One region of the Mesorhizobium sp. 01N446 genome, then DNA from elsewhere that is predicted to be linked to it. Evidence: riboswitches for the same ligand, from Rfam matches in the RefSeq annotation. Region 1 holds a riboswitch; each other region holds the start of a gene.

Region 1 (6,035 bases):
CAGGACGCGCTGCTCGACGTCACCCGCTTCTGGCTGGAACGCGGCGTCGACGGCTTCCGGCTCGACACGATCAATTTCTACTTCCACAGCCAGGGCCTGGAAAACAATCCGCCGCTGCCGCCGGAAGAGCGCAACGACCAGACCGCGCCGGCGGTCAATCCATACAACTACCAGGATCATCTCTACGACAAGAGCCGCCCGGAAAACCTCGGCTTCCTGGAGCGCTTTCGCGCCCTGCTCGACGAATATCCGGCGACCGCCGCTGTCGGCGAGGTCGGCGATTCGCAGCGCGGGCTGGAAGTCGTGGCCGCCTACACGGCCGGCGGCAAGCGCGTGCATATGTGCTATTCCTTCGACTTCCTGGCGCCGGAAAAGATCAGCGCCGCCAAGGTCCGCTCGGTGCTGGAAGCCTTTGGCAGGGTCGCCAGCGACGGCTGGTCGTGCTGGGCGTTCTCCAACCATGACGTGATGCGCCCGGCCTCGCGCTGGGCCGCCGGCGAAGCCGACCCTGTCGCCTATCTCAAGGTCATCTCGGCCTTGCTGATGTCGCTGCGCGGCTCGGTCTGCATCTACCAGGGCGAAGAACTCGGGCTCGGCGAGGCCGAGTTGCGCTTCGAGGACCTGCAGGATCCCTATGGCATCCGCTTCTGGCCGGAGTTCAAGGGCCGCGACGGCTGCCGCACGCCCATGGTGTGGGACGGCGGCGCCAAGAATGGCGGCTTCTCACAGGCCAAGCCCTGGCTGCCGGTGCAGGCCAAGCATCTGGCGCAGGCGGTCAATGTCCAGCAGGGCGACCAGGCTTCGCTGCTCGAGCACTACCGGCGCTTCCTGACCTTCCGCCGCGCCCATCCGGCGCTGGCCAAGGGCGACATCACCTTCATCGAGAGCGAGGGCGACACCGTCGCTTTCACGCGCCGCGCCGGCAACGATGAGATCGTCTGCGTCTTCAACCTCGGCGCCGGGCCGGCCAAGGTTGACCTTGGCAGCCGATCCCTGCAACCTTTGCCGGGGCACGGTTTTTCCGGGCAGGCGAACCCCGGTTCGATCGAGCTTGGCGGCTACGGTGCCTGGTTCGGGCGCATAGACTGAAATCCTTGAGGAAATCACTGGGAGGAAACCAATGGCCGATGTCAATCTGAGACAAGTGAAGAAGTCCTACGGCAATCTCAACATTCTCCACGGCATCGACCTTGATATCAAATCGGGCGAGTTCATCGTCTTCGTCGGTCCGTCCGGCTGCGGCAAGTCGACCTTGCTGCGCTCTATTGCCGGGCTCGAGGAAATCACGTCGGGCGAGCTCAAGATCGATGGCGACGTGGTCAACGACGTGCCGCCGTCCAAGCGCGGCATCGCCATGGTGTTCCAGTCCTACGCGCTTTATCCGCATATGACGGTCTACGACAACATGGCGTTCTCGATGAAGATCGGAAAGGAAAACAAGGCCGAGATCGACCGCCGCGTGCGCCAGGCCGCGGAAATCCTGCAGCTGACCAAATATCTCGACCGGCTGCCCAAGGCGATGTCGGGCGGCCAGCGCCAGCGTGTCGCCATCGGCCGCGCCATCGTGCGCAATCCGAAAGTGTTCCTGTTCGACGAGCCGCTCTCGAACCTCGACGCCGCGCTGCGCGTCGCGACGCGCATCGAGATCGCCAAGCTCAAGGAATCGATGCCCAACACGACGATGATCTATGTCACCCACGATCAGGTCGAGGCGATGACGCTGGCCGACCGCATCGTGGTGCTGAAGGACGGCCATGTCGAACAGGTCGGCACGCCGATGGACCTTTACAAGAAACCCGGCAACCTGTTCGTCGCCCAGTTCATCGGCTCTCCGGCCATGAACATCCTGCCGGCAACCATCGACAAGACCGGCAACCCGACCGTCGTCAGCCATGTCGGCGGCCGCAAGGCGACAGTGCCGATCACGACGCCCGCCTCGGCCAAGGGCGCGGCGGTCAGTTTCGGCGTGCGGCCGGAAGACCTGATCATCGCCAGCGGTGCGGAGTATCTGTTCGAGGGAACGGTCGACTATGTCGAGCAGCTTGGCGAGGTCCAGCTGGTCTATGTCGATATCGGCCGCGCCGACCTGCCGCTGGTGACCAAACTGCCGGGCAATGTCGAGGTCAAGCGCGGTTCGACATTGCGGCTGAGCGCCAACGCCGAGGACCTGCATATCTTCGACGCGGACGGACATTCCTTCGCGCTGCAAAAGCCGGAAGCAAAAGCGGCCTGAGGCCGCACGCACTGCCGGGTCAAAGCGACACAAAAAAGAGCGGCGGGCTAGGCTCGCCGCTCTTTCTTGGAAATCAGCTTCGGCTGTTAACGGCCGAAGAGGTTCCGGTCGCTGCCCTGAGGAGCGGACTTCTGCACGTCGCCCGACGAATTGAGCAGCTTGTAGACAGGCGAGCCGTTCTCGCGGATCGAAGCCGTACGCGAGTTGTCGATCGAAGTTACGGCGGGCTGGTTGGCGCCATCGGAGCCATAATTGTCACTGCCCGCGAAAGCACTGCCGGAGATAGCCAGAACGGCGGCGGCAGCAAGGATGATCTTGTTCATTTTAGTCTCCTGAATTTCTTAAGATCGGCCGGAGCAGCGAGCGGAAAGCCCGCCGCTAGCCGCGATCGGTTGTTAGTTGTTGCCGAAAAGGTTGCGGTCGGAGCCCTGCTGAGCAGGAGCCTGGGTGGCCGGAGCCGACTTGCCGACCGAAGCCGTGTAGGAATTGTCGACCGCAGCGGCCGGCTGGTTGGCACCGTTGGAACCGTAGTTGTCGCTGCCGGCGAAGGCGCTGCCGGAAATGGCCAGGACGGCGGCGGCAGCAAGGATGATCTTGTTCATGATAGTCTCCTGAATTTCTTGAGGTCAGCCGTGGCAGCGGGCGAAAAGCCCGCCACCAGCCGCCATCGGTTGTTAGTTGTTGCCGAACAGGTTGTGATCGGCGCCCTGGGCAGGCGTCTGAGCAGCCGGTTCCGACTTCTTGGTCGAAGCGGTGTACGAGCTGTCGACAGCCGTGGCTGCGGCGGCATTCGAACCATAGTGGTCGCTACCAGCGAAGGCGCTGCCGGAAATTGCCAGAAGGGCGGCGGCAGTGAGAACAATCTTTTTCATTTTTAGTACTCCAGTATTTTTTCCGTCCGTCTAGCGGCGTGTCTTGGGATTGAAATCGCGTCGTTCGGACAGCCCCGATGTGGGAAAGCCCTCTCGCCGTTTCCAATCACGAAGTTGTTCCGTGTGGACCAAGAATCCACCACTTGAAATTGTGCCAGAGTGTTCCACTTAAAACATTTTTCTTATTGATATCAATATTTTAAGCAAATCCAACGCCTTGATCACCAACTGTATCGGAGGCTCAGTGTTCACACCGTCCTGCACGCACCGTCAACAGAAACGAACCGTTCGGTTCGATTTTAGACTCTGCTAATAGTCACTTTTCGAAACCGTTAGCCTTTTTGCTTCCCGTTCCGGGTCGATTTTGATGGCCTGTACAGCCGTCACCTCGACGATTTCGTGGCTGCTATGCGCGGCCCTATCGTTGCGCATGCGTGTCGCGCCACATGGATGCGATGTCGCTTTCATGCCGATGTCGCAAACGCTGTCGTGATTAGATCATGTCATCTCAGGTGCCGCTTCGTGACGACGGGGCGGAGAATTGGGAAGCCGGTCAAAGTCCGGCGCTGCCCCCGCAACGGTGGTGGAGTTCAAGTCGCAACGGGAGACCACTGGGCGAAAGCCTGGGAAGGTGTCGCGACCGTCCGCAAGGACACTCCAGAGCCCGGAAACCAGCCCGAGATTTTTGAACTCGACTGATCGCGGTGGGCGGTCAAGAGGCGGACGGCGCATGCCCGGCTTTTGCCGTTCTGCGTCTAATCCTTCCTCAATCACCACCAGTTCAGTCCTTGAAGCATGAGGACAGGACATGGATGCGCGCAACGATATGCTGAGGCTCTTGAACGGCCGCAGAGAGGGCTTCTCGCTCGAGCAGCCCTTCTACACCGATCCCGATTTCTTCAAGCTCGACATGGAGCTGATCTGGTATTGCGACTGGCTGTTCATCGGCCATGATTGCGAACTTCCCAAGCCCGGCAGCTTCATCACCGTGCAGATCGGCGACTATCCGGTCGTGCTGGTGCGCGATCAGCAGGGCAAGATCAATGCCTTCCACAATTCCTGCCGCCATCGTGGCAGCCGTGTCTGCAACACCGACAAGGGCATGGCCGCCAAGCTGGTCTGCCCCTATCACCAGTGGACCTATGAGCTGGACGGAAGGCTGCTGTTTGCCCGCCAGATGGCCGGCGGTTTCGACAAAAGCCAGTTCGGCCTCAAGCCGATCGCCTGCGAAAGCGTGGCCGGCTATGTCTTCATCTGCCTGGCCAAGGAGCCGGCCGACTTCGCGCCGATGCGGGCGATGATCGAACCCTATCTCAAGCCGCACCGGCTCGGCGAAGCAAAGATCGCCTTCGAGAGCACGATCGTCGAGAAGGGCAACTGGAAGCTCGTCTGGGAAAACAACCGCGAGTGCTACCATTGCGCCGGCAACCATCCGGAGCTGTGCAAGACCTTCCCGGAAGCCCCCACGGTGACCGGGGTGCAAGGCGCCGACAGCGATCCGGAGATGCTGGCGCACTGGGCCAAATGCGAGGCCGCCGGCCTGCCGAGCAAGTTCCGCATCGACCCGGCCGGGCAATACCGCGCCACCCGCGCGCCGCTGCTGCGCGACGCGGTCAGCTACACGATGAACGGCAAGCGCGCGGTGAAGAAGAACCTGTCCGACACGGTCTCGGCCGATCGCATCGGCACGTTGATGCACTATCACTACCCGACGACCRGGAACCATATCCTCATCGACCATGCCGTCACCTTCCGCGTGCTGCCGATCAGCGCGACGGAAACGGCGGTGACGACCAAGTGGCTGGTTCACAAGGATGCGGTCGAGGGTGTCGACTACGATCTTGCCGAACTCACCCATGTCTGGACCGAGACCAACGACCAGGACCGCCGCATCGTCGAGGAAAACGCTTTCGGCATCCTGTCGCCGGCCTACGAGCCCGGCCCCTATTCGGAGCTGCACGAGGGCGGCGTGATCCAGTTCGTCGACTGGTACGCCCGCTTCATCGGTCCGCGCCTTGCCGATGACGGCCGGCCAGCGCTGCGCAGTGTCGCTTGAGAGGTTGAGGAATGAACGCGATGACGGATCTCGGTCTCTATCGCCACCTCGACCAGATGGCGCCCTGGAACGACAGGCTGCAGGTGCTGGAAGTGATCGGCGTCAGCGACGAGGCGCCTGACGTCAAGACCTTCACCTTCCGCTCCGACAACCAGACCTGGTTCCGCTACAAGCCGGGCCAGTTCGTGACGCTGGAACTGCCGACGCCGGACGGGCCGCTGATGCGCACCTATACGCTGTCGTCCTCGCCGTCGCGGCCGTTCTCGATCGCGGTGACGGTGAAGGCGCAGGCCGGCAGCATCGGCACACGCTGGATGTTCGATCATCTGGTGCCCGGTTCGCACGTCAAGGCCTATGGGCCGAACGGCGACTTTTCGCTGCACAGCCACCCGGCGGCCAAATATCTGTTCATCTCGGCCGGTTCCGGCGTGACGCCGATGATGTCGATGCTGCGCTGGCTGAACGATTGCGCGCCGTGGACCGATGTCGGCTTCGTCAACTGCGCGCGACGCCCGGAGGAGATCATCTTCCGCAAGGAGCTCGAGTTGCTGGGCGGCCATATGCCGGGCCTGTCGCTCGGCTTCATGATCGAGGAGCGGTCGAGCCGCGAGGGCTGGTACGGCCATATGGGCCGCATCGACGCGATCCGGCTGCCGCTGCTGGCGCCCGATTTCCGCGAACGCGAGATCTTCTGCTGCGGTCCGGATCCTTTCATGCGCGCCGTTCGCGGCATGCTGGAAGCCGCCGGCTTCGACATGACGAAATACCACCAGGAGAGCTTTGCCGCACCCGTGGTGGAGGAGGTCCCGGCGCCGTTCGCGTCACCCGGCGAAGACGGCGTGGCCGTTCCCGTCGAAGCAACACCGATCCGCTT
Region 2 (6,035 bases), on a different contig from region 1:
TTACGATCCTCGCGCCGCGTCGCCCAATCGGCAAGAGCCGATTCGAGCCGCTGCCACTCCTCCTCACTCCCCGGCAGGCCGGCCCGCAAGACAAACGGCCAGTCGTTGAAGTGGCGAAGCAGAATGCCCCTCTCGCCAAGCGCGGAAAACAGGCCGGCGGCATCCGGTAGGCCGAGATAACGGAACAATGTGGTGCCGCCCGCGACAGGCGCGCCGAAACGGCCGAACAATGCGTCCAGCCGAGCGGATGCCTCGGCAAGCGATGCCCGCATCGCGTCCTGCCAGCCAATATCGGCAATCGCGCGAATGCCGTATTCCAGCGCCGGGCCGGCGACCGCCCATGGCCCGAATTGCGTCTCCAGCCGGCCAACCGCTGCTACATCGGTAAGCGCGAAGCCAAGCCGTAGTCCGGCCAGCCCAAAGAACTTGCCGAACGAGCGCAGCACGACGAGCCCGCCTCGATTGACGTCGCCGGCGAGGCTGTGCTCGCGCGGGCCGACATCCATGAAGGCCTCGTCGACGACCAGCAGCCCGCCTCTGGCGCGCAGCCCGGCGGCCAGCGCCAGCAACCGGTCGCGCTCGATGACGCGCCCATCCGGGTTGTTCGGGTTGACGATGATGGCAAGGTCGGCCTGCGCCAGCTTGGCAAAATCGCTGACTTCGGTGACCTCATGCCCGGCGATCGCCGCTGCGCGCGCATGTTCGGCATAGGTCGGTCCCAGCACCAATGCCTTGCCGGGTCCGACCAGAGACGCCACGCGCGGCAGTAGGATCTGCGTGCCGGGCGCCGCGACCACATTGGCCGGCGATGGCGCGCCATAGGTGCTGGCGGCGATCTCCGTCAGCTCGCGCGCCCGCGCGGCTTCCGGCAATCGCCACAGCGAGGTGGCGGGCAGGTCGAAAAGCGGGTAGGAGTGCGGGTTGATACCGGTCGAAAGGTCGACGAAAGGCTGAGGGGCGTTGGGGAAAAGCGCCCTCGCCCGGCCAAGACTTCCACCATGGTCCACCGCTCCTTCAAGAAGCTTCATGTCAGTCCTGATCGCTTTCCTGTCACTGGCCGTCGAATTCGTCCTGGGTTACCCGGACTGGCTCTTCCGCGCCATCGGCCATCCGGTGACGTGGTTCGGCAGGCTGATATCCTTTCTCGACTTGAGGCTCAACCGCGCCACTGATCCCGACGCGTTGCGTCGCCAACGTGGCGTCCAGGCGCTGCTGGTCATCGTGCTGGTTCCGGCGGTGATCGGCCTCGGCGTGCAGCTTGTCCTGCTCTGGTTCGTTCCCCTGGGATTCTTCATCGCCGTCCTTCTGGCAACATCGTTTCTGTCGCAAAAGAGCCTCTACGAACATGTCGAGGCCGTGGCTGACGCGCTCGATTCGGGCGGCCTCGCCATGGGTCGTGTCGCCGTCTCGCGCATCGTCGGCCGCGATCCCGAAGCGCTCGACCGCGCCGCCGTCTGCCGCGCGGCGATCGAGAGCCTGGCTGAGAATTTTTCCGACGGCATCGTCGCGCCCGCCTTCTGGACCGGTCTCGGCGGGCTGGCCGGCGGCGCCGCCTACAAGGCCGCCAACACCGCCGATTCGATGATCGGCCACCGCACACCACGCCACGAGGCTTTCGGCTGGGCGGCGGCGCGCTTCGACGACTGGATCAATCTGCCGGCGTCGCGGCTGACGGCGCTGCTGATCGTGCTGGCGTCTTTCCTGGTCAAGGGTGCCGATCCCGCCAGCGCCTGGCAGGCGGTGTGGCGCGATGCGAAAAAGCACCGCTCACCCAATGCTGGCTGGCCGGAAGCGGCCATGGCGGGCGCGCTTGGCCTGGCGCTGGCCGGGCCGCGCAGCTATGGCGGCATCATGGTCGACGACGTCTTCATGGGCGAAGGCGGCCGCCGCGACGTGGACAGCGGCGACATCCGGCGGGCGCTGAAACTCTACCGCGTTGCCGACTATCTGCTGATCGCGCTGTTTGGACTGGTTTCGGTCGTCGTCATCCTGGCGTGACCTCACCCTCCCCCTTGTGGGGAGGGTCGGCGCGTAGCGCCGGGGTGGGGGTGCGGCGCCAAGGCCCCCACCCCGCTCCGCTTCGCGGATCGACCCTCCCCACAAGGGGGAGGGTAAAAGGCTCAAAACTCTATCCCCTGCTGCGCCTTCACGCCTGCTGAAAAGTGGTGCTTGGTCACGCCCATTTCGGTAACCAGGTCCGCCGCTTCGACCAACGCCGGCTTGGCGTTGCGGCCGGTGACGACGACATGCAGTCCCTCGCGGCGCGCCTTCAGCTCGGCAACCACCTTGTCGAGATCGAGATAATCGTAGCGTAGCGCGATGTTGAGTTCATCGAGCACGACAAGGCTGATCGAGGGATCGGCGATCAACTCCAGCGCCTTGGCCCAGGCGGCCTCGGCCGCAGCAATGTCTCGCTTCAGGTCCTGCGTCTCCCAGGTGAAGCCTTCGCCCATCGCGTGCCAGACGACACGGTCGCCGAAGGCGGAAAACGCATCCTTCTCGCCGGTGTGCCACTTGCCCTTGATGAACTGCACGACGCCGACGCGTTTGCCGTAGCCGAGCATCCGCAGCGCCAGGCCGAAGGCGGCCGTGGTCTTGCCCTTGCCCGGACCGGTGTTAACGATCAACAACCCCTTTTCGATCGTCTTGGCCGCCACCTCGGCATCCTGCACGGCCTTGCGCTTGGCCATCTTGGCGCGATGGCGCTCTTCGTCCTTATTGTCGATGTCGGTCATGTCACTTCACCTTGAGCGGCAGCCCCGCCACCATCAGCAGCACCGTGTTGGCGACCGCCGCGACCTGCTGGTTGAGCCGGCCGGCGTCGTCGCGAAAACGGCGCGCCAGGGCATTGTCGGGCACGATGCCTTGCCCGACTTCGTTGGAGACCACGAACCAGGGTCCGCGCGGCCGCGACAGCACATCCGCCAGCCGCCGGCACTCGGCGCCGATGTCGTGATCGGCGAGCATGTGATTGGTCAGCCACAGCGTCAGGCAGTCGACCAGTACCGGCTGGTTGTCGGGCAAGGCCTCGAGCGCGGCGGCAAGATCGAGCGGTGCGTCGACTGTCGTCCAGCCCTCGCCGCGCCGCGAGCGGTGCAGCGCGATGCGCTCGCGCATCTCGTCATCATAGGCCTGGGCTGTCGCGATATAGGTCCATGGCGCGGGCAAGGCCGTCGCCAGGGTTTCGGCATGCGCGCTCTTGCCGGAGCGCGCACCGCCGATGATGAAGGTCAGTTCGTTGCGATCAGGCAAAGCTGTCGCGCAGGCTGGTCGCGGTGCCGGTGAAGCGTCCGCGCACCACGCCGACGACGGCGCCGAGCACCAGCCAGAACACCAGATTGGTCAGCGTCACCGCCACCACGAACTGGTGATGCAGGCCTTCCGGGATCGGCGTCTCGAAGCTGTCGGGCTGCGGCGCGCCGACAATGTGCGGAGCAACGATCAGCGCCACGGCTAGGATGGCCAGAGGCAGCGACTTGCGGAACGCGATCAGGCCGAGCCCGATAGCGGTTGCAATCACGGTCGCCACCCACCAGATCTGGCGCTGCGTGAGGTCCGCCGCCGGCATGGCCGGCAGTTCCGGCGGCAGGCCGAGACCTGGCGCCAAAGTGAAGATGGCAAAGCCGGCCAGGCCCCAGAACACGCCCTGGCGCCAATTGCCGATGCCGCCGGCGAATTCCGACACCGCGACCAGGATCAGCGCGAAGCCGATGCCGGTGACGACATTGGACATCACGTTGAAGGCGAAGCGCTCGAAGCCGTCGGCCGGCGCCCAGCCCTCGTCTTCGGCCGGAGCGGCGGCTGCGGCCGAAGCCGGGGTGGCGGCGCTCATGGCGTTCGATGCCGCCGGTGCGGCGGAACTCATGGCGTTGCCGCTGGCAGCATTGGCCGGCGCCGCGGGCGCGGCGGCATGGTCATGGCTGTGGCCGCCTTCGGCCTGTTCGTAGACTTCCGCCTTGAGGATCAGCGGCACGGTGGCATAGGCCTGCATGCAGGCGAGGACGACGCCGGCCACAAGCCCTGCGATCGCCGCGATGAACACGACGTTGCGAAACAGATTCATGATGTCAGATCCTCGTCAGTGGCAGGGGAACGCCATCGAATGCCGGTTGTCATGACCGGCATTGTGGACCGCTTCGATATGCGAGAAGCCGACAAAGCCGATGATGAACGTGCCGAGCAGCGCGGCAAGCGCCAGCTGCATGAAGCGCGACTGCGAGGAGACGGAGGCGCCGAGGGAGACGGAAGCGGTATTCATATCTTGTCCTTTCACCCTCCACCCGAGGGCCTGTCAGTTTTGCCGTCGTCGGCAGGTCTCCTGGCTCGCGGATCAGCGCCCTTCCCCACCTTCCCGAAGACGAATCTTCAGTGGCATATGGAGAGGACTACCGCACACAGTTGCGGGGGCAGCCACGGCATTGGGCAAGAACTTCGCCCGCACCGCATTCCCTCTTGGCTCCAAAACGGAACCGACGACTGCATGACTATAGGGAAAATCGCGACACGCGGCAAACCAAATTCCGCCGACAACCAGCGCGATTGCGCCATGCCGTCTCCAGGCACGACAATTGACAATTCTCCTGGCCGGGTGTCGGCTGATCGCTTCACAGGAAGCCAGCCATGCAGCCCACTGCCAGCGAGCGCGCCCCTTACAATGGCCTGACCCGGGTCGAATCGACCCTGCCCTCGTCGGCCTATTGGGATGAAGCGGCTTACCAGCGCGACCTCGACGCCATCTGGTACAAAAACTGGCTGCTCGTCTGCCGCGAGGCCGATTTGGCAGAGCCGCTGGCCTTCCGCCGATTCCGCATCGGCACGCAGGACATCATCGTGCTGCGCGACGACACCGGCGAACTGCGTGCCTTCCACAACACCTGCCGGCATCGCGGCTCGCAGCTTTGCCAGGAGAGCGAAGGCCGGCTGAAGGCGCGGCTGATCACGTGCCCCTACCATGCCTGGTCCTATTCGCTGCGCGGCGACCTCGTACGCGTGCCTTCAAAATCGCTGCCGGACGGCTTCGACAAGGCCGACCATCCGCTCTATCGCGTCGCGCTCTCAGTGTGGCGCGGCTTCGTCTTCGTCAATCTGCAGGAGGATGCGGCGGGCTCCGCGCAGGCCTCCTTCGACCCGGCCTCCGGCGATCTCGGCAACTGGCCGCTGGAAACGCTGCTATCGGGCCATGTGCTGCGCAAGGTGATGCACTGCAACTGGAAGATTTTTTGGGAAAACTTCAACGAGTGCCTGCATTGTCCGGGCGTGCACAAGGACCTGTCGCGGCTGGTGCCGATCTATGGCCGCGGCCTGATGAGCCGGCACGACGATCCCGAATGGACACGCCACGCCGACAATGACGCGCCGGAATTTTCCGGCGGCCTGCGCGCCGGCGCCGAAACATGGTCGAGTGACGGCAAGACGCATGGGCCGGTCTTCTCAGGCCTGACACCAGCCGAACGCGCCGCCGGCCAGACCTACGCCACCAGCCTGCCGTCGATGTTCATCGTCGGTCATGTCGACTATGTCAGGACCGTGCGCCTGGTGCCGCTCGGTCCCGAACAGACGGAGCTTGTCGCGGAATGGCTGTTCGCGCCCGAGGCGCTGGCCGTGACCGACATCGACAACATCGTCGCCTTTGGCTCACATGTGCTGGAAGAGGACGCGGCGATCTGCGAGGTCAACCAGAGAGGCCTGCGCTCGATGCGCCACGCCGCCGGCGTACTGATGCCCGAGGAGTATGAGCTGCACCGCTTCCACAACTGGGTGCGCGAGCGCCACGCTGCACTTTCTGCCTGATCCTCACAGAGACTTCGGCAGATACCGCCAGGTGACAAAACCGCAAACCGCCGCCAGCAGGCCGAGCGTGACGAACACCGAACCCAGTCCGAAGAAGGCCAGCACCACCGAATAGACCAGCGGCGGCGTCAGTTCGGAAAAATCGAGATAGGTGCGGTAGACCGCCGCCATCTGCGCCCGCTCATAGGAGCGCACCGAACGCATGAAGGCGGTCGACCCCAGCGCATCGAGCGCGATGGTGAAGA
Region 3 (4,461 bases), on a different contig from region 1:
CGCTGGCAAAGGCGTCGCCGGCTTCAGGGTCTTTCCCCGGGAAGAAGCTCATGAACTCTCCTTGTCAGCGCGCGATGGCCATTTTGGCGGCATCAGGCGAAGCGGATCGCCGCCTTTGCCCGCAATTTGGCCGCCACCTCTTCACGATTGCGCGGATGCTGGTTGGTTTCGAGTGAATCAAGAAGTTCGCGCGCCGATGCCGCGATGGCTTCGACGGCGTGATCGAACGCATGCTGGTTCTGTTTCGACGGCCGTGTCGTTCCGCTCAGCTTGCGGACGAACTGAAGGGCAGCGTCGCGGACTTCGTCATTGGTTGCGGGCGGGTCAAAATTGAACAGGGTCTTGATGTTTCTGCACATCGTTTCCGTATCTCCTCTTGTCCTGGAGCCGTTTCAATCGGGACGAGCTTAATCCTCAGCCATGATCGTGTCCAAAAACCGGTAAGGCAAGACCGCCATTCAATCCGCGTCGAGCGGCTCGGTTCCGACCGGCTTGCCGTCGCGCGACAGCCTGATCTTCTCGACCTTGTCCTCGGCGGCCTTCAGCAGCCGATCGCAATGCGCCTTCAGCGCCTCGCCGCGCTCGTAGATGCGGATCGACTGGTCGAGCGGCACGTCGCCGCGCTCCAGATCATCGACGATCTTCTCCAAAGCGTCGAGCGCCTGTTCGAAGCTCATCGCCTTGACGTCTTCATTGGTTTCACCAGCCATCATTCACCCTTTCATCAGTCGCCCGACATGGGCGGCGACCGAAAATGCCAGTCCCTGCAGATCGTAGCCGCCCTCGAGCAGGCTGACGAGCCGGTTGCCGCTGTGGCGCGCGGCGCGCTGCATCAGCTGGCCGGTCGCCCAGTCGAAATCGTCCTCGGTCAGGTTGATCTCGGCCAGCGGGTCGCGGTGATGCGCGTCGAAACCGGCCGAAATGATGATCAGATCGGGCGCGAAATTGTCGAGCGCCGGCAGCACGCGCGACAGGAAAGCATCGCGAAACACCTCGCCGCCGGTCCGTGGCGCCAAGGGCGCGTTGACGATGTTGCCGACGCCGGTCTCGCTCTTCGCGCCGGTGCCGGGATAGAGCGGCATCTGGTGCGTCGAGCAATAGAGCACCGAGGGATCGTCCCAGAAGATATCCTGGGTGCCATTGCCGTGATGGACGTCCCAGTCGACGACCGCGACGCGCTCGGCGCCATGCTTCTTCTGCGCATAGCGGGCCGCGATCGCCGCCGTGTTGAAGAAGCAGAAACCCATCGCGGTAGTCTTTTCGGCATGGTGACCGGGCGGGCGGGCGGCGACGAAGACATTGTCGGCGCGGCCTGCAAAGACATCGTCGACGGCGGCGTTGGCGGCGCCGATCGCGGTGATCACCGCCTGCCAGCTCTTCGGGCTGGCGGTGGTGTCGGCATCGATACGGGCAAGGCCCTCTTCGGGGATTGCGGCGCGCACGCGGGCGACGAAATCGGCGGGGTGCGCGTAGAGGATGGTGGCCTCGTCGCCTTCCGGCGCCTTGACGCGATCAAGCGCGGCGAAGGCCTCGTCGTCGAGCACGCGCTCGATGGCGCGCAAGCGATCCGGCCGCTCGGGGTGACCGGGCGGCGTGATGTGATCCAGGAAGATCGGATGGGTGTAGAGACGAGTGGCCATGCCCCCTATCTAGTGCCCCGGCGCCGCGATGGCCATGCATTGCGGCTTGATGACTGGGGAAAATCGCGCCTGCGTCCATTGGCGTCGCTACGGGGATTGGCGCCGCCAAGGCTTCGGCGTAAGGTCGCAGCCACTGCCTGGTGCCCGCCGGTCTGTTTGTTTAGTCGCATTCTGCGACGCCAAGTGATTCCACTTGGCTGCAAATGCTCTGGCGGGAGAATCGGGAACACGGTTGAATTCCGTGGCGTGCCCAACGCTGTAAGGGGGACCGCGCCGGTAAATGCCACTGTCGATGACGGGAAGGCACCGGACGTGGGTTGATCCCGAGCCAGAAGGCCGGCCTGGCAGGCATCGTCATCCGCATGGTCAGGCGGCTGGCATTGATTGCAATCGCAAGGGGACAAGCGATGCCGGAAACCATGACCGCTCCTATGGGCGATGGATTTGACCAGATGGCGCGCGATGCCATCTACCGCGCCATGTTCACGCGGCGCGATGTGCGCAGCCATTTCCTGCCCACAGGGCTCGACGACGAGGTGCTGGCACGACTGCTGCTTGCCGCCCATCATGCACCGTCGGTCGGCTTCATGCAGCCGTGGAATTTCATCGTCATCCGCGACGCCGCACGGCGGGCTGATGTGCGCGACCTGTTCCTGGCCGCGCGCGAACAGGAACTGCCTGAAATCGAGGCGGAAAGACAGGGGCTCTACCGCAAGCTCAAGCTCGAGGGCATCTGCGAAAGCGCTCTCAACATCTGCATCACCTGCGATCGGCGGCGCTCGCAGGGTTCGCCGCTGGGGCGCTGGCACAATCCGGAGATGGATCTCTACAGCACGGTCTGCGCGGTGCAGAATTTCTGGCTGGCGGCGCGCGCCGAAGGCGTCGGCGTCGGCTGGGTCAGCATCATCGAGCCGCAGGCGTTGAAGAGCCTGCTGTCCATTCCGGAGCACGTGACGCCGATCGCCTATCTCTGCGTCGGCCGGGTTTCCGAGTTCGCGCCCAAACCCGACCTTGAAACGCATGGCTGGGGCCGGCGGCTGCCGCTGCCCGAACTGATCATGAGCGAGACGTTTTGCGGGCAAGGCGAGGCATCGCTCAAGTCAGCGGTGGCACACCTAAACACCGCCGCCTGGGCGCCCACATGTGCCGCCGATCAGCGCGTTGCGCCGGCCGTGCCCCAGCGCGAGCCGCCGAAGGAGGCCAGCGCCTTGTCCCTCAACTCCCTGAACTTCGACGACGCCTCGGCCAGACGGGCATCCCAGGCCGGATCGGGCATCTGGCCGGCGATGGTCTTGAAATAGACCTGCATCAGGCAGGCGATTGCGAAGGGTTCGATGAAGGCCGCCTTGAAGGCCCAGGCGAAAACGATGGCGAGCACGAAGGCCCAGCCGGCGAGTTGTCCGGGCATCATGAAGAGAATGGCGCCGGCCGGGGCCAGCATCAAAAGGAAGATCACGAAGGACACGCCCCACATGATGACCGCCAGCCAGACAGCGTTCTTCACCATGGTCTTGCCGTTCTGGGCGTAGAGCACGACGCCTTGCCTGGCGGTTTCGAAGGGCGAGGACGAATTGATGCGGATGTTGTAGCCGAGGATGATCTCGTCGACATAGGTCAGCGACAGGCGGATCACCGTGTTGATGAAGGAGACCAGGCCGCTCAAGCCAGGTATGGGCAGGAAGGCGGCGATGCCGCCGAGCAGGCCGGTGATGGCGCGGATGGCGCCCTTGACCAGCTGGTCGACGACGAAAAGGATGTTGGCCTCGGCGAAACGTTCGGTCACGACCTGCCTGGCATAGGCGATCTGGTTCTGGCCGTCGGGGACATCCCGGCCGTCGATCAGATGGACCATGACGGCGATATGGCCGGCCTTGACGACGTAGAGGATGTATTCGCGGATCCAGTAGACGGCGATCGAAACCACGCCGAAGCCGACCACGCCGCCCCACAGGGCAAAGGACATCGGCCCGTCGGGATCCGTGGAGATATGGCCGACGCCATAGCCGACCGACGCGCCGGTGCCGGTCGCCACGATGTAGGCCAGCGTGATGCCGAAATAGACGATCATGCGAAAGACAATGAAAGGCCAGGTCCGCATCATGATGGACACCGACCTGCCGATATCGAAATCCCACATGTCCCGAATCTCCCCTCCAGAGATGGCTGGGGAGGATGCGCTCAACCCGGGGATTGTCAATCGCGGGCGGTGGACAGCGGCGCGCGCAAAGGGGATTTAGCCCTGCTGCGAAGCCGGTTTCCTGAGCAGTCCCTCGAGCAGTTGCTTGAACGCTGCAACCACCATCTTCGACGTCGCCTCTGGGTCGTTCGAATTGGCGATCCGCTGCGCCGCCTGGCTGCTCGCCCCATTGATCAGCCGCGCGGCGGTCTCGGGGTCGACGTCCGGGACGACTACCCCTTCCCCCTGCAGCGCGGTCAGATGATCGGTCATTGAACCAACGCAGGCATTGGCATTCGACCAAAGTGCTGGATCACCCAGCACGGCCGGACCGTCGCGGAACATGATGCGCTGGATTTCCGGCTCGAGCGCCATTTCGATATAGGTCGTGCACTCGTCGACGAATTGCTGCCAGCGGTTCGGCGCTCGCGACGCGACCTCATTCACCCGAGCCGCCATCTCGCCGTCGATTTCGGCGATAACCGCCTGCAGCAGGCCCTTCTTGTCGCCGAAGTGGTGATAGAGCGCGCCGCGGGTCAGCCCGGCGGATGCGGTGAAATCATCCATCGACGCCTCGGCATAACCGATCGTGCCAAAGGCCTGGCGGGCCGCGGCGATCAGCTTTGCACGCGTCTCGGCGATCAT
Region 4 (6,035 bases), on a different contig from region 1:
GGCTGCTATCTCTATGGCGGCAAATGGATGGCCGAGCCTGTCTTTCCCCTGGGCATGAAGACGGACGGCTTGCTCGGCCTGTCTTCCAACCAGCAATTCATGGGTCTGCCCGCCGATGCCGTCGCCAGGCCCGGCGATTACGCGTTCCTGCGGCCGACACAGAGCGAGGCCGTGCTGCAGCAATTCGGGCCGATCGCGGTGCTTTCCCAGGGCAGGATCGTTGATCGCTGGCCGGTGTTGCCGATGATGTGATCGAGTCACATAGTTGACTCCGTCAAGTAAATGGATGATCCTGTGAAAGGCAGGAGATACCCATGACGATTCACCATCAGCCCGGCAACGAAGCGCCCAACAAGCATCTGATCGATGCGGTGCGGGCGTTCAATCGCTTCTACACCCGCCAGATCGGCCTGCTTGACGAAGGGTTGCTGAAAAGCGCCTTCTCGCTGACCGAGGCGCGCGTGCTTTACGAGCTGGCGCACCGCGACGGCCTGACAGCGACCGACCTCGGGCGCGATCTCGGTCTCGACGCCGGCTATGTCAGCCGTTTGTTGAAGAAGTTCGAACGTGATGACCTGATCTCCAGGTCGACTCTGGTTTCGGACGCCAGGCAATCCTCGATCGCGCTGACGCCGGCGGGCAGGAATGCCTTCGCGCCGCTCAACAAGGATTCTCACGATCAGGTCGCGGCGCTGCTCGATCGGCTGCCTACATCCGAGCAGGACCGGCTCGTGAAGTCCATGCGCACGGTCCAGGCACTGCTCGACGAAAGCGCCGAGCCGAAAATCCCTTATCTGCTGCGGCCGCTGCAGATCGGCGACATCGGCTGGATCACCCGCCGACAGGGGATGCTCTACGCGCAGGATTATGGCTGGGACGAAACCTACGAGGCACTGGTCGCCGAAATCCTCAGCGAGTTCGTTAAATCCTTCGACCCGAAATGGGAGTGCAGCTGGATCGCCGAGCGCGATGGCGAGGTTGTCGGTTCGGTCTTCGTCGTGCGCAAGTCGCCCGAGGTGGCGAAGCTCAGGTTGCTTTATGTCGAGCCTTCGGCCCGCGGCCTTGGCATCGGCGCGCGCCTTGTCGACGAATGCATCGCCTTCGCGCGAGCCAAGGGTTACAAGACGCTGACGCTTTGGACCAACGACATACTGGGCTCGGCCCGTCGCATCTACCAGGCGGCCGGCTTCAGGCTGATCGATGAAGAGCGCCACCATTCCTTCGGCAAGGATCTGGTCGGTCAGACCTGGGATTTGAAATTGTAGTGCCGATTAACCCTTGACCGGTATCCAGATCTCCAGCCCGCCATTGCCGCTTCGCGGATCGAACTCCGGGCCGTAGCGTTCGAATTCCGGCGCGTCCGCTATTTCGTGCCCTGAGGCCGGCAGCCATTTGTTCCAGATCGTGTTGACCGTGCGGCGGATGGTCGAGATGTGCTCGCGATGCGAAAACACCGCATATTTCTGCGCGGGTACCCGAACGCGGCTGAACTCTCGGGGAAGGTCGGAAAAGTCTGAGACCTCGACGCCGGCGATGTAGTCGAAATTGCCGGCATCGTCGCCGTTGACGCAGACGCCATAGGCGACGTCGCCGGTCTCGCCCGGAATGTTGCCGATATACGGGCCAAAGCGCTGCCACTGCATCGGAATGGCGGCGCTGGTTTCGCAACTGTAGCGTTCGCCCAGCCCCGCGATCAGGAACGGCCGGCTGGTCTCGAAGCGCGGCGGCTCGAGGTTGGTGAGAAAGGACTGGTCCATCAGGATAGGCTCCACGAGGTCGAGCGTGTTGGTCGAGCCTTGCGCGCGCACCAGCTCCGGCGTGGTGCCGAACTGGTCGCGGAAAGCCCGGGTGAAGGCCTCATGCGAGTTGTAGCCGGCCTCGAGCGCAACCGAGAGGATGTCGGGCGCCCCTTCGGCCAGCCTGCGCGCCGCCTCGCTCAAGCGCCGCGCGCGCATATAGCCCATGACGGAGCGGCCGGTGGCGGCGCCGAAGGCGCGCGTCACATGAAAGCGCGACACGCCGCTGCTTGCCGCGACGTCGTCCAGCGAGATCGCCTCCGGCAGATGGCTTTCGACAAACCACAGCGCTTTCTCGGTCGGGTTCATGGTTCCTCGCATTGGCGCGCCGACATTACTGACCGTGTCGACGGCCAGTTTGATCGAAATTGCGCATTGGGCAATAATGCATGTGTCCGTGCCGCGTCGACGTGGGAATTGATGCGGCATGATCCCATGCCCGGGGAAGGGGTGTCCCGATGACTGCCGCGGTTGCCGACCAGGTGTTCCGGTTTGGCGGGTTCACACTCGACCTTGCCATGGGCACGCTGCGTGACGTCAACGAGCCGCTGTTCCTGCGCCCCAAGGCCTATGCGCTGCTCTCGCACCTTGCCCGCAACATGGGCCGGGTCGTGCCGAAGTCGGAGCTGATGGATGCCGTCTGGCCGGGCGTCTATGTCACCGAGGATTCGCTGACGCAGTCGGTGCGCGAAATCCGCAAGGTGTTGGGCGGCGAGATGGTGCGCACGGTCTCCAAGCGCGGCTATATGCTGGCGGCCGGGATGGAAGCCGCGCCGAAGATCGGCGCCCAGCCGATCGTGGCGGTGGTGCGCTTCCGCAACGAGAGCGGGGACCCGGTCGACGAGGCCATGGTCGACGGTTTCGCCGAGGATCTCATCAACGGCGTCGCTCGCTTCGGCACGGTCACCGTGCTGGCGCGCAACTCAAGTTTTTCTTTCGGCTCCTATGGCCGCGCCGAGTGGCCGCAGATCCGTGCCCGTATCGGTGCCGACTATCTGGTTGAGGGCTCGCTGCGCCGGCAGGGCGAGCATGTCGTCGTGGCCGTCAGCCTCATCGACATCGCCACCGCCAGCCAGCTCTGGGGCGACCGCTACCAGTCGCAGGGCGATGGCCTGTTCGCGATCGAGCGTCAGATCGTCGAGCAGATCGTCAGCCGGTTGGTCACGAGGGTCGCCAATGCCGGGCTGGAACAGGCCTCACGCAAGCCGATAACCAGCCTTGCCGCCTACGAGCTTCTGCTGCGTGGCTTTGCGATGTTGCGCGATCCCGCACAGACCGACCAGCGCAGCGCGGAAATCCTGTTCGAGGCGGCCATCGCCAAGGACCCGAACTACGGCCTGGCCTATACCTATCTTGCCCTGGTGCGGGCTTTGGACGGAGAGTTCGGACGTGCCAGCGATGCGGTGTTGGAAAATGCGCGCGACCTTGCCGACAAGGGCCTCGCTCTGTCGCCGGACCAGCCGACCGGTCACCGCGTGCAGTCGCTGATCCGCCTCTATATGCGCGACCACGAAGCGGCGGAACATCATTTGCGCATCGCGCTGCAGCTCAACCCCTACGATGCCGACAGCATCGGGCAGATGGGCATGCTGCTGACCATGCGCGGCCGGCCGCTCGAGGCGCTCGACTGGCTGGCGCGCGGCATCCGCATCGATCCCTTGCACCCGCACTGGTACCAGTTCGACCGGGCACTCGCGCTCTATATGATGGGGGAATACCGGCAGGCGGCGGAAGCGCTGGAGCTGGCGACGCGCCCGGCGCCGTGGATCCGCACAAGGCTGGCGGCCTGCTATGCGCAGATGGGCGACATGGAGAAGGCGCGGCGGCAGATCGTCCTCATCGAGGAGGGCGATCCGTTTTTACCGATCGACTATGCGCTGCGCGGCGTTCCGTTCGAGAACAAGGCCGATGCGGAGCATCTCGCCGAAGGCGTCAGACTCGCCCTTGGCTAGTGCATGTCGCTCAGCATCGAAAACAAAGATCCAAAGCGCTTCTATGTAGCGGCCCTGATTGACATCGTTGCCTGACTGTGTATGTAACGTTATAACAAATCAGATGATTTTGCCGGCGCATTCGAGATCGGACCAAAAACCGTTGCGGCGCGATCGGCGGGAATCTACGATGGCGTGGTGATGGTCCCCGAGTCGAAAGGCGAGGGGTGAAAAGGGAACACGGTGAGACCCGCAAAAGGTTGATGCCGTGGCTGCCCCCGCAACTGTAAGCGGTGAGCAAGATCCGACATGCCACTGGCCGGCAAGGCTGGGAAGGCAGGATTGCGCTGAGACCCGCGAGCCAGGAGACCTGCCATCACTGAGTTGACCGGACGGGGTGTGCCGGGAGGAGACGTGGACGTCGGTCTTGTCGGCCGGCTCGCCAACATCCTTCCGTCGCCAGTTTTGGAAAGTGACGGAACGTTGGACGGCGCCATCGATCATCGCATCATCGTGTGCACGCTTTGCCGCGACATCCCGACCGGGATCAGGTCGGGCGAAGGCCTGTGTGCCGATTTGCGGTCCCGGCTCACAGCCCACCATGAGCCCGCCGTGGCGCATAGCTTCACGGTCGAAGGCGTCGAATGCATGGCGGGCTGCGCGCGGCCGCTCACGGTGGCCTTCCAGGCTCCAGGCAAGGCTTCCTATCTCTTCGGCTCCATCGACGCCGAGGCCGATGCCGGCGATCTCGTGCGATTTGCCAGGCTTTATGCCTCGCTCGCCGACGGCTGGTGCAATTCCGGACAACGCCCGCCGCGACTGGCCGGCAAGACGCTGGCCCGCATCCCCGGACCGGGCAAGTGCGCGGGTGGCAGCCGATGACAATGCCGCTTCTGGAAGCCCGCGATTTGAGCGCGACGGCGAATGGCTGGGATCTGGTCCAGGCGGTCAGCCTGTCGGTAGCATCAGGTGATCGCCTCGCCATCATCGGCCCCAACGGCGCCGGCAAGACGACGCTGCTGCGCATGCTGTCCGGCATGCTCAGGCCAAGTTCCGGCGAGGTGAAGCTTGGCGGGCGCCGGATGGACAGGATCTCGACCGCCGAGCGCGCGCTGCACATCGCCGTCGTCGGCCAGACCGACCAGCCGGACCCGCGGCTGGCGGTGATCGACTATGTCGAACTCGGCCGCGTCCCGCATGCGGGCCGCAGACGCAGGAGCGAGGAGCGCGACATCGTCGTCGACGCGCTGCGCCGGACCGGCCTGTTGCCGCTGCTTGGCCGCACGATCGGCTCGCTGTCGGGCGGCGAACGCCAGCGCGCCCAGCTGGCGCGCGCCATCGCGCAGCAACCGAAAGTGTTGTTCCTCGACGAGCCGACCAACCATCTCGACCCGCGCGCCCGTGCCGAGCTGCTCGAACTCGTGGCCGGCTTCGGCATGACGGTGATCGCGGTGCTGCACGATCTGGCTCTGGTGACGCCCTTCGCTACCCGGGTCGCGGTGATGCACGAAGCGCGGCTGCATGCGCTGGCAGCACCCCGCGAGGCGCTGACCCAGAAACTGATCCACGAGATTTTCGGCGTCGACGTGTTTCGCCTGCGCCATCCAACCGAGGACCGCGAACTGACGGTCTTCGATGTTCCGAACCGCGCCGCGCCGCCTTCTTGATCGAAACCCATCCCTTCTTCCGACACAGTTCAACCTAGGAGCAAAATCCGTGAAACGTCTTGCACTGTCGCTCGTCTTCTCGCTGCTGGCCTCGACGGCCTTCGCCTTCCCGGTCACCGTCGACAGCTGCGGCAAGCCGCTGACCTTCGACGCGCCGCCCAAGCGAGCCGTCATCCATGATCTCAACATGGCCGAGATGGCCTTCGCGCTGAAGCTGCAGCCGTCGATCGTCGGCCTGACCGGCATCACCGGATGGTACAAGGTCGGTCCCGAATTCAAGGCCGAGCAAGGCGCCATCCCGGAACTCGCGCCCAAATACCCGACGATCGAGAATCTCGTCGCCGTCGAGCCCGATTTCTTCTTTGCCGGCTGGTACTATGGCATGAAGCCCGGCGGTGACGTGACGCCCGACACGCTCGCCCCGCACGGCATCAGGACGCTGGTGCTGAGCGAAAGCTGTGTCCATCTCGACAAGAACCGCCCGGCCGCCTCCATGGACCTGCTCTATGGCGACGTTGAAAAGCTCGGCAAGATTTTTGGCAAGGAGGCGGACGCGGAGAGGCTCGTCTCCGGCTGGAAGGCGCAATTGGCCGATATCACCGCCAAGGTCGGCAATGCCAAGGGGACGCGCGTGTTCCTCT

Evidence for each region. Region 1 has a riboswitch for cobalamin ahead of AC1DPX_RS02385 (aromatic ring-hydroxylating oxygenase subunit alpha). Riboswitches for the same ligand answer to the same signal wherever they lie in the genome.
Region 2: linked by a shared signal. The riboswitch ahead of AC1DPX_RS09860 (CbtB domain-containing protein) and the one ahead of AC1DPX_RS02385 (aromatic ring-hydroxylating oxygenase subunit alpha) in region 1 are both predicted to bind cobalamin.
Region 3: linked by a shared signal. The riboswitch ahead of bluB (5,6-dimethylbenzimidazole synthase) and the one ahead of AC1DPX_RS02385 (aromatic ring-hydroxylating oxygenase subunit alpha) in region 1 are both predicted to bind cobalamin.
Region 4: linked by a shared signal. The riboswitch ahead of AC1DPX_RS28110 (DUF1636 family protein) and the one ahead of AC1DPX_RS02385 (aromatic ring-hydroxylating oxygenase subunit alpha) in region 1 are both predicted to bind cobalamin.

The regions. Positions count from the first base shown of each region.
Region 1 is NZ_JBFTRA010000001.1:526,895-532,929, forward strand. Features, by position in the region: gene bglA (beta-galactosidase BglA) at 1-1,089, shown strand, start outside; gene AC1DPX_RS02365 (ABC transporter ATP-binding protein) at 1,121-2,233, shown strand; gene AC1DPX_RS02370 (DUF680 domain-containing protein) at 2,320-2,556, opposite strand; gene AC1DPX_RS02375 (DUF680 domain-containing protein) at 2,629-2,835, opposite strand; gene AC1DPX_RS02380 (DUF680 domain-containing protein) at 2,908-3,105, opposite strand; cobalamin riboswitch at 3,599-3,799, shown strand; gene AC1DPX_RS02385 (aromatic ring-hydroxylating oxygenase subunit alpha) at 3,914-5,161, shown strand; gene AC1DPX_RS02390 (FAD-binding oxidoreductase) at 5,182-6,035, shown strand, end outside.
Region 2 is NZ_JBFTRA010000002.1:317,867-323,901, forward strand. Features, by position in the region: gene cobD (threonine-phosphate decarboxylase CobD) at 1-1,028, opposite strand, end outside; gene cbiB (adenosylcobinamide-phosphate synthase CbiB) at 1,027-1,998, shown strand; gene cobO (cob(I)yrinic acid a,c-diamide adenosyltransferase) at 2,121-2,735, opposite strand; gene cobU (bifunctional adenosylcobinamide kinase/adenosylcobinamide-phosphate guanylyltransferase) at 2,737-3,252, opposite strand; gene AC1DPX_RS09855 (CbtA family protein) at 3,245-4,063, opposite strand; gene AC1DPX_RS09860 (CbtB domain-containing protein) at 4,079-4,258, opposite strand; cobalamin riboswitch at 4,292-4,489, opposite strand; gene AC1DPX_RS09865 (aromatic ring-hydroxylating oxygenase subunit alpha) at 4,621-5,790, shown strand; gene AC1DPX_RS09870 (MFS transporter) at 5,794-6,035, opposite strand, start outside.
Region 3 is NZ_JBFTRA010000003.1:111,535-115,995, forward strand. Features, by position in the region: gene AC1DPX_RS14790 (pirin family protein) at 1-52, opposite strand, end outside; gene AC1DPX_RS14795 (DUF2277 domain-containing protein) at 93-359, opposite strand; gene AC1DPX_RS14800 (exodeoxyribonuclease VII small subunit) at 459-710, opposite strand; gene AC1DPX_RS14805 (histone deacetylase family protein) at 714-1,640, opposite strand; cobalamin riboswitch at 1,819-1,999, shown strand; partial or broken gene bluB (5,6-dimethylbenzimidazole synthase) at 2,093-2,677, shown strand; gene AC1DPX_RS14815 (hypothetical protein) at 2,794-3,777, opposite strand; gene AC1DPX_RS14820 (TetR/AcrR family transcriptional regulator) at 3,874-4,461, opposite strand, start outside.
Region 4 is NZ_JBFTRA010000009.1:101,379-107,413, forward strand. Features, by position in the region: gene AC1DPX_RS28090 (alanine racemase) at 1-252, shown strand, start outside; gene AC1DPX_RS28095 (bifunctional helix-turn-helix transcriptional regulator/GNAT family N-acetyltransferase) at 315-1,265, shown strand; gene AC1DPX_RS28100 (AraC family transcriptional regulator) at 1,272-2,105, opposite strand; gene AC1DPX_RS28105 (winged helix-turn-helix domain-containing tetratricopeptide repeat protein) at 2,255-3,748, shown strand; cobalamin riboswitch at 3,913-4,119, shown strand; gene AC1DPX_RS28110 (DUF1636 family protein) at 4,142-4,609, shown strand; gene AC1DPX_RS28115 (ABC transporter ATP-binding protein) at 4,606-5,394, shown strand; gene AC1DPX_RS28120 (ABC transporter substrate-binding protein) at 5,444-6,035, shown strand, end outside.